3 regions of the Pseudoalteromonas sp. A22 genome follow, and region 2 is predicted to be linked to each of the others. Evidence: predicted binding sites of a transcription regulator. Region 2 holds the regulator's gene; each other region holds the start of a gene.

Region 1 (2,265 bases), 1.6 Mb from region 2:
TCTTGCCGACCACCCGCAGACGATTCATCACCAGCCTGAAACTCAAGCATCTGTTGCGTCATTTCTACGGTTTGCTGTTGGATAGTTTCAATTGGTGTTGGCTCTGGCTTACCAGGAGTAAATTCCATCGCGATAACACTGGTACCTTTTGGGATATCCTTTACTTCAATTTTGTTTTGCACACCAAAAGCAAATTTCATCGACCCGGCAATTTGCTTAAACTTCAGCACGTCCATTTCAGAAAATGCCAGTAGCAGTACAAAGAAGCACATCAGTAATGACATCAGATCAGCAAATGTCCCCATCCAGGCGGGAAGACCTGGAGGAGGACATTTACATTCTTTCTCATCTGACATGGTTATTCCTCAGCCTCAGCGCCACGTTTAGATTCAGGCAAATAATTTTTCAAAATGCCTTCAATAACTTTCGGGTTTTGGCCATCCTGAATGCCTAAGACAGCATCTAAGATGAGCCGCTGATTTCGCTCTTCTTCATCTTTACGAAGCTCAAGCTTAACCTGAATAGGGATCGCAACCACGTTAGCTAAAAACGCACCATACAAAGTTGTTAAAAGTGCAACAGCCATGGCTGGCCCGATTGCTTTTGGGTCGTCCATGTTAGACAACATAGCTACCAAGCCGATGAGCGTTCCGATCATCCCCATCGCAGGCGCAATATCCGCGAGGGATTTAAATAAACCCGCGCCTAGTTCATGTCTTGAAGACGTTAGGGAAATGTCTTTTTGCAGTGTGGCACGTACAACATCAGCGTCATGGCCGTCGACTAACATATCAACGCCTTTACGCATAAACTGGTTGGGAATTTCGGCTTCTTCTAACGCTAAGAAACCACCTTTACGCGCAGAATCAGCAAGCTCAACGGCTTTTTCAATCAGCTCTTCAGGGGTTTCAATCTTAAACATGAAGGCCTTGCCGGCCACTTTACCAATGCCGAAAAATTGTCCAAGCGTAAAGTTAGACAATACGATAAAAATTGAACCACCAAATACGATAACGACGGAAGGCGTGTTATAGAACATAGCGATCTGGCCATCACTACTTAGTACCATCGACATTACAATCAAACCTATGGCACCCAGGATCCCTATTACCGTTGCTAAATCCACATGTCCTCCGAGGGAAGTTATTTGTGATAAATCACGCAGTTATTATTGTTTGAGTTATCGGCAAGTTTCTCTACAACTTAACACTATTATATTAAAAAGTGTTTAAAATGCGAGTTTATAGCAGATCTTGTAATGCCGATACTCCGTCAGATCAAAAAGTCTCTGGTTTTTTTGACCTTGGCGCGCAATCCCCCTAAAATTGCCACACTTTTACTTTACGGGTCAGTGTGACATATGGCGGTAAAAAAACCTGATAACTTGAGCTTTGAAGAGGCCATGCAAGAATTAGAACAAATCGTTGCAGACATGGAAAATGGTAGCTTACCTCTGGATCAAGCACTTAAACAATTTGAGCGTGGGATAAAGCTCGCAAAAGCTTCAAACCAAAAACTTCAGCAAGCTGAGCAGCAGGTCGCTATTTTAATGGGCGAAGATGAGCACGCGCAATTACAGCCATTTGAAAACGAAGCCTAATGTCAGCAAAATTACAAGAAAAACTCCTGTCTGCTAAGACTCGTGTAGAAACCACCGTTTTACACTATTTTGATAATGTGCTTGATACTGAAGAAAATATCAAAGCCGCAACGCGCTACAGTATAGAAAATGGTGGTAAACGCTTGCGACCGTTTTTGGTGTACTGCACTGGTGAATTGTTTGGTGCGGCTCCAGAAGACTTAGACAAGGCCGCTGCAGCAATAGAGTGTGTTCATAGCTATTCGTTGGTGCACGATGATTTACCCGCGATGGATGATGATGAACTTAGGCGCGGCCGTCCAACCTGCCATATTCAATTCGATGAAGCGGCAGCTATCTTAGCTGGCGATGCCTTACAAACTCTGGCGTTTGAGCTGTTAAGTGAGCATCAATTCGCAGTAAGCCACCATGCGCAAATAAAAATGATTTCCGCGCTAGCTAAAGCATCGGGTCTACAAGGCATGGTTGGTGGCCAAGCACTTGATATAGCTGCTACTAATCGTTCAATTTCCATAGACGAACTAGAACGTATTCATAAGCTAAAAACAGGTGCACTGCTAAGCTGTGCTGTAGAGCTTGGGATCTTATGCGGCAACCCAGAGCTAGTTACCGAGCAAGCATGTAATGCAATACGCACTTATGGTCGTGCAATAGGCCTTGCATTC
Region 2 (2,265 bases):
GACTTCTGCAAATAACTCCGATTGCTCTTTGTTAGCAGCTTCTAAAATCAGCTGGTCAGCTTTTTCTTGTTCACCTTGTTCTAGAAGCTCAACAAGTTGCTTAGCTTGTTCAAGTGTAATTTGAGGCGCAGCATTTACAGACATAGGCCATATCCCCTTGCTGTTAGCCTAGTCGCTCAAATACTTTTTCAAGCTTAGTTTTGAGCGTACCTGCAGTAAACGGTTTAACAATATATCCGTTCACCCCAGCTTGCGCTGCTGCAACAATTTGTTCTTTTTTCGCTTCTGCGGTAACCATCAACACTGGAATGTGCTTAAGCTTTTCATCTGCGCGTATTGCACGAAGCAAATCAATACCTTGCATGCCCGGCATATTCCAATCAGTTACTACAAAGTCAAACTCCTGATTTTGTAGCATCGGAAGTGCTGTACTACCATCATCAGCTTCTTGAACATTGGTAAAGCCTAAATCTCTTAATAGGTTTTTGATTATTCTTCTCATAGTAGAGAAATCATCAACCACGAGAATCTTCATGTTCTTATCCAAAACTTCCTCCAGTGAGGTTCGAACCCAACTATTTTATGTACTCTAATTTATCCAGTCATTGATTTTAGCTTTAAGCTTTATCATTGCCTGACCGTGAATTTGGCTTACTCGAGATTCACTGACATCAAGGATGGCACCAATCTCTTTTAAATTCATTTCGTCGTTATAGTAAAGTGATAAAACCAGAGCATCCCTTTCGGGTAACGCTTTGATAGCATTTACTAAAGACTCGTTAAAACGTTCATTTTTAACGTTATTAAACGGTTTGTCTAGCGCAAAATCGCTGTTTGCTGGGGTTATCACGTCTTCATCAACCCCAAGATCCTCAATACCGATGACTTTACTTGCATTTACATCATGTAAAATATGATGGTACTCATCTAGAGATATATCAAGTTTTTCAGCGATTTCAGTGTCTTTTGGTTCTCGACCAAGGAGAGATTCTAACTCGGAGATAGCTTCTGCAACCATTCTGCTATTTTTGTGAACAGAACGAGGCGCCCAATCACCACGACGGATTTCATCCAGCATTGCGCCTCGAATACGGATCCCGGCAAAGGTCTCGAAACTAGCGCCTTTAGTTGCATCGAAATTTTTAGATGCTTCAATCAATCCAATCATACCTGACTGGATCAGATCGTCGAGTTGCACACTTGCCGGAAGTCGAGCAATCAGGTGGCACGCCACTTTTTTGACAAGTGGAGCATGCCGTTCAACCACCTTATGAATGTGGTCTGAAGTTTGATATCCCGCAGCTCTATTGACCGGAGAAGCCATAATCACCCGTTTACAAGTTGTTCAATGAAAAATTCTAGATGACCGGAAGGTTGATGCGGAATTGGCCATTTAACTGCCTTAGCAGCAAGTCCCTTAATCGCAATCGCCGCAGGGGAACTCGGAAATAAATCCACGATAGCTCTTTGTCTGCGAGAAGATTTACGCATGTTTTCGTCAAACGGTACGGTGGCCACTAATTCCAGTGCTACATCAAGAAAACGGTCTGTAACTTTTGAAAGTTTAGCAAATAATTCTTGCCCTTCACGCATACTGCGGACCATGTTGGCAACAATTTTAAAACGATAGACACCATGCTCTCTGCTCAAAACTTTGATCAACGCGTAAGCATCTGTAATGGAAGTCGGTTCATCACACACCACAACCATCACATCTTGTGCAGCTCGAGAGAAGCTCAGAACCATATCTGAGATACCGGCTGCGGTATCAACAATTAAGACATCAAATTGCGTGTTAAGCTCGCTAAATGCACGAATAAGTCCTGCATGCTCTGCGGGAGTCAGCTCTACCATACTTTGAGAGCCTGACGTCGCCGGTACAATTTTAATTCCAGCGGGACCTTCTACGAGAATCTCATCTAGTTCACATTCACCCGACAACACGTGCGACAGATTTTTTTCTACCCTTAGACCTAACATCACATCACAGTTTGCCAAGCCCAAGTCCGCATCTAAAACGAGAACTCGCTGTCCTTGTTGGCCCATAGCGATGGCAGTATTGAGCGAGACGTTGGTTTTACCCACCCCACCTTTTCCACCGGTCACGGCTATTACTTTTACACCCTGGTTGCTATTTTGACTCATTCTACGCAGGCCACTTGCTTGATCTAAAACTGTGTTAATCATACATTCCTACTGACTCTGACGCTACAGGTACACGTCGAGAGTGCTGTGCTTTTATTCTTTTTAAATACAATTGCTCAG
Region 3 (2,265 bases), 180 kb from region 2:
GCCGTACCTTAAGGGACAAAAATTCGCAGAGCGTCCACAAATACTCATGCGCTCTCGCTATACTGCATACTGCTTAAAAGATGCAAAGTATATTCATGACACCTACGCCCAGGCTAAACAATCACAAAACAATATCGACGATATTGCTGCATTTGCTAATTATGCACACTTTATAAAATTGGAAGTGCTAGAAGAAGTAGTAGAAGCTACTCAGGGGATCGTTGAGTTTAAGGCGCACTATATCGCAGAAAACACACACTATATACTCCATGAGCGGTCAAATTTTATTACCGAAGCAGGCAGATGGTATTACTTAGATGGTGAATTGTACGATACACCTACAACCAAAGTAGGCAGAAATGACCTCTGTCCGTGCGGCAGTGACAAAAAGTACAAAAAGTGCCACGGTACCAAAAATAACCTGAATTAGAGATTAGATACAAAGCAATAAAAAAGCTTGAAGCAAGCTAAGGATGATTAAAGGCCGTTTAGCTTATACCAGTTGTATTAAGTAAATGATCTATTTTGAAGCGGGGAAATAGCTTTAGTAGCAAGGCAAACATTTTGCTATTTAGTTGTTCTAAATGAGAAATTTTTAACGAAGCTAATATGCTATTTCACCCTTCAAATTGATTAGAGAATTAATTCAATTGGTATTAAACATGAGGCACGATAAGCATGGCGTTTTATGTCAGTCTAGTAACGAAGCAAACAGCTGTGAAATGACAAGTTTTAATACCCGTTTGTCTTAAATTTGCTCAATTTTGAAGGAGTAAAAGCAGCTAATGTTGTTACGCCGTCGCGCGTAACATACTCTGCATATCACCCGTTGCAATTTGATCATAAAAACCAGCCGCATCCATTGCCTTATCAGCAACTAAGGCCTGTTTACCTTGCGCGCTCGCCAAACGTCTTTTAACCGCTGGTTCCAAATTTTCTACGACTTCGAGTGGAATATGCTTTTTATCATTTCGTGCGGCAAAAGGTTCTGGATTTAAATTTTCTTGCAATCGCAAGGTTGCCATCGCCCCCATAGATACCAGCTGCGCGTTATGCTGACCAATAAGCATATTGTACTCTTTTGGCGCAAGCGGCTTTTGTGGACCTATTTCAAATTGCTTTTTTAGTGTTTCTTCTGAGTTATCTTTTGCGGCAGCTTCAGATTTTGGTAGGTGAAATTGGCTAAAATCTAATGCATCGGTTGATAGCATAGATAACAGCATGGCAAAATCGGCAGAGCGCGTCTCATGAACACTAATGTTCAATGCGGATCCTAATTGCGACTCACTGATTAAAACGCCATCAATTTGCATGTATTCCAACCGATTATTTTGCTAATTATGAATTTATCGGCCTTTTTCCGAAAAACTTTAGTAGTTTTCTTTACTTCGAAAAAAACTTTGTTATTATCACCGCCGTTGTTTAGGAGGGGTTCCCGAGCGGCCAAAGGGATCAGACTGTAAATCTGACGGCTCAGCCTTCGCTGGTTCGAATCCAGCTCCCTCCACCATAAACAACAGTTACAATTTCGGAGGGGTTCCCGAGCGGCCAAAGGGATCAGACTGTAAATCTGACGGCTCAGCCTTCGCTGGTTCGAATCCAGCTCCCTCCACCACTTTCAAATTGTAACGCTTTAAAATGTATGGAGGGGTTCCCGAGCGGCCAAAGGGATCAGACTGTAAATCTGACGGCTCAGCCTTCGCTGGTTCGAATCCAGCTCCCTCCACCACTTTTAAAGTAAACGCTCCAAATGATGGAGGGGTTCCCGAGCGGCCAAAGGGATCAGACTGTAAATCTGACGGCTCAGCCTTCGCTGGTTCGAATCCAGCTCCCTCCACCACCTTCTATTGCTTGCTCTCACAATAAGCTTACATATATAAACGAGCTTAAAAACAATCCAAAGCCAAAAATCAAATGTGCTGCCATACTTTTTACCCTTGCCTTATTCGGCTCTGGTAATTTAGATGCTGCTACCCCTGCACCAAAACAGGGTTGCATAATAAAAAATGGAAAAACACACGTTATTAAGCCAAAAACTAACGCAATGAAAAGGCTAGGCTCAGTCAACCAAGGCTTGCCCACGCTCAGTAGTAACACCAAGGCGAATACAATCCCAATGAGATAATGCACGCCCCAGCCAATGACACGTTCACCAAATATTGGTTTACTACGCCCGATACCTTGATGCGTAAGCTGACCTTGACACAAGTGTCCAATCCACCTACCAACCAATGCATAATCTAAGCCCTTTATGGCAAACACGCG

Evidence for each region. The regulator FliA, encoded in region 2, starts transcription of late flagellar genes. The targets are predictions, from matches to a motif close to CTAAAGNTNNNNNNNNNNNNGCCGATA.
Region 1: the regulator FliA is predicted to act here: its motif matches at 1,182-1,208, upstream of pomA (flagellar motor protein PomA).
Region 3: the regulator FliA is predicted to act here: its motif matches at 1,348-1,374, upstream of GSF04_RS11970 (VC2046/SO_2500 family protein).

The regions. Positions count from the first base shown of each region.
Region 1 covers NZ_CP047238.1:3,044,226-3,046,490, forward strand. Annotated here, with positions in the region: gene GSF04_RS18595 (flagellar motor protein MotB) at 1-356, opposite strand, end outside; gene pomA (flagellar motor protein PomA) at 359-1,126, opposite strand; gene xseB (exodeoxyribonuclease VII small subunit) at 1,361-1,600, shown strand; gene ispA ((2E,6E)-farnesyl diphosphate synthase) at 1,600-2,265, shown strand, end outside.
Region 2 covers NZ_CP047238.1:1,416,592-1,418,856, reverse strand. Annotated here, with positions in the region: gene GSF04_RS11180 (protein phosphatase CheZ) at 1-144, opposite strand, end outside; gene cheY (chemotaxis response regulator CheY) at 164-547, opposite strand; gene GSF04_RS11170 (RNA polymerase sigma factor FliA) at 590-1,324, opposite strand; gene GSF04_RS11165 (MinD/ParA family protein) at 1,327-2,187, opposite strand; gene flhF (flagellar biosynthesis protein FlhF) at 2,180-2,265, opposite strand, start outside.
Region 3 covers NZ_CP047238.1:1,597,889-1,600,153, reverse strand. Annotated here, with positions in the region: gene GSF04_RS11975 (YchJ family protein) at 1-430, shown strand, start outside; gene GSF04_RS11970 (VC2046/SO_2500 family protein) at 792-1,313, opposite strand; tRNA gene GSF04_RS11965 (tRNA-Tyr) at 1,426-1,510, shown strand; tRNA gene GSF04_RS11960 (tRNA-Tyr) at 1,531-1,615, shown strand; tRNA gene GSF04_RS11955 (tRNA-Tyr) at 1,645-1,729, shown strand; tRNA gene GSF04_RS11950 (tRNA-Tyr) at 1,756-1,840, shown strand; gene GSF04_RS11945 (DUF2938 domain-containing protein) at 1,858-2,265, opposite strand, start outside.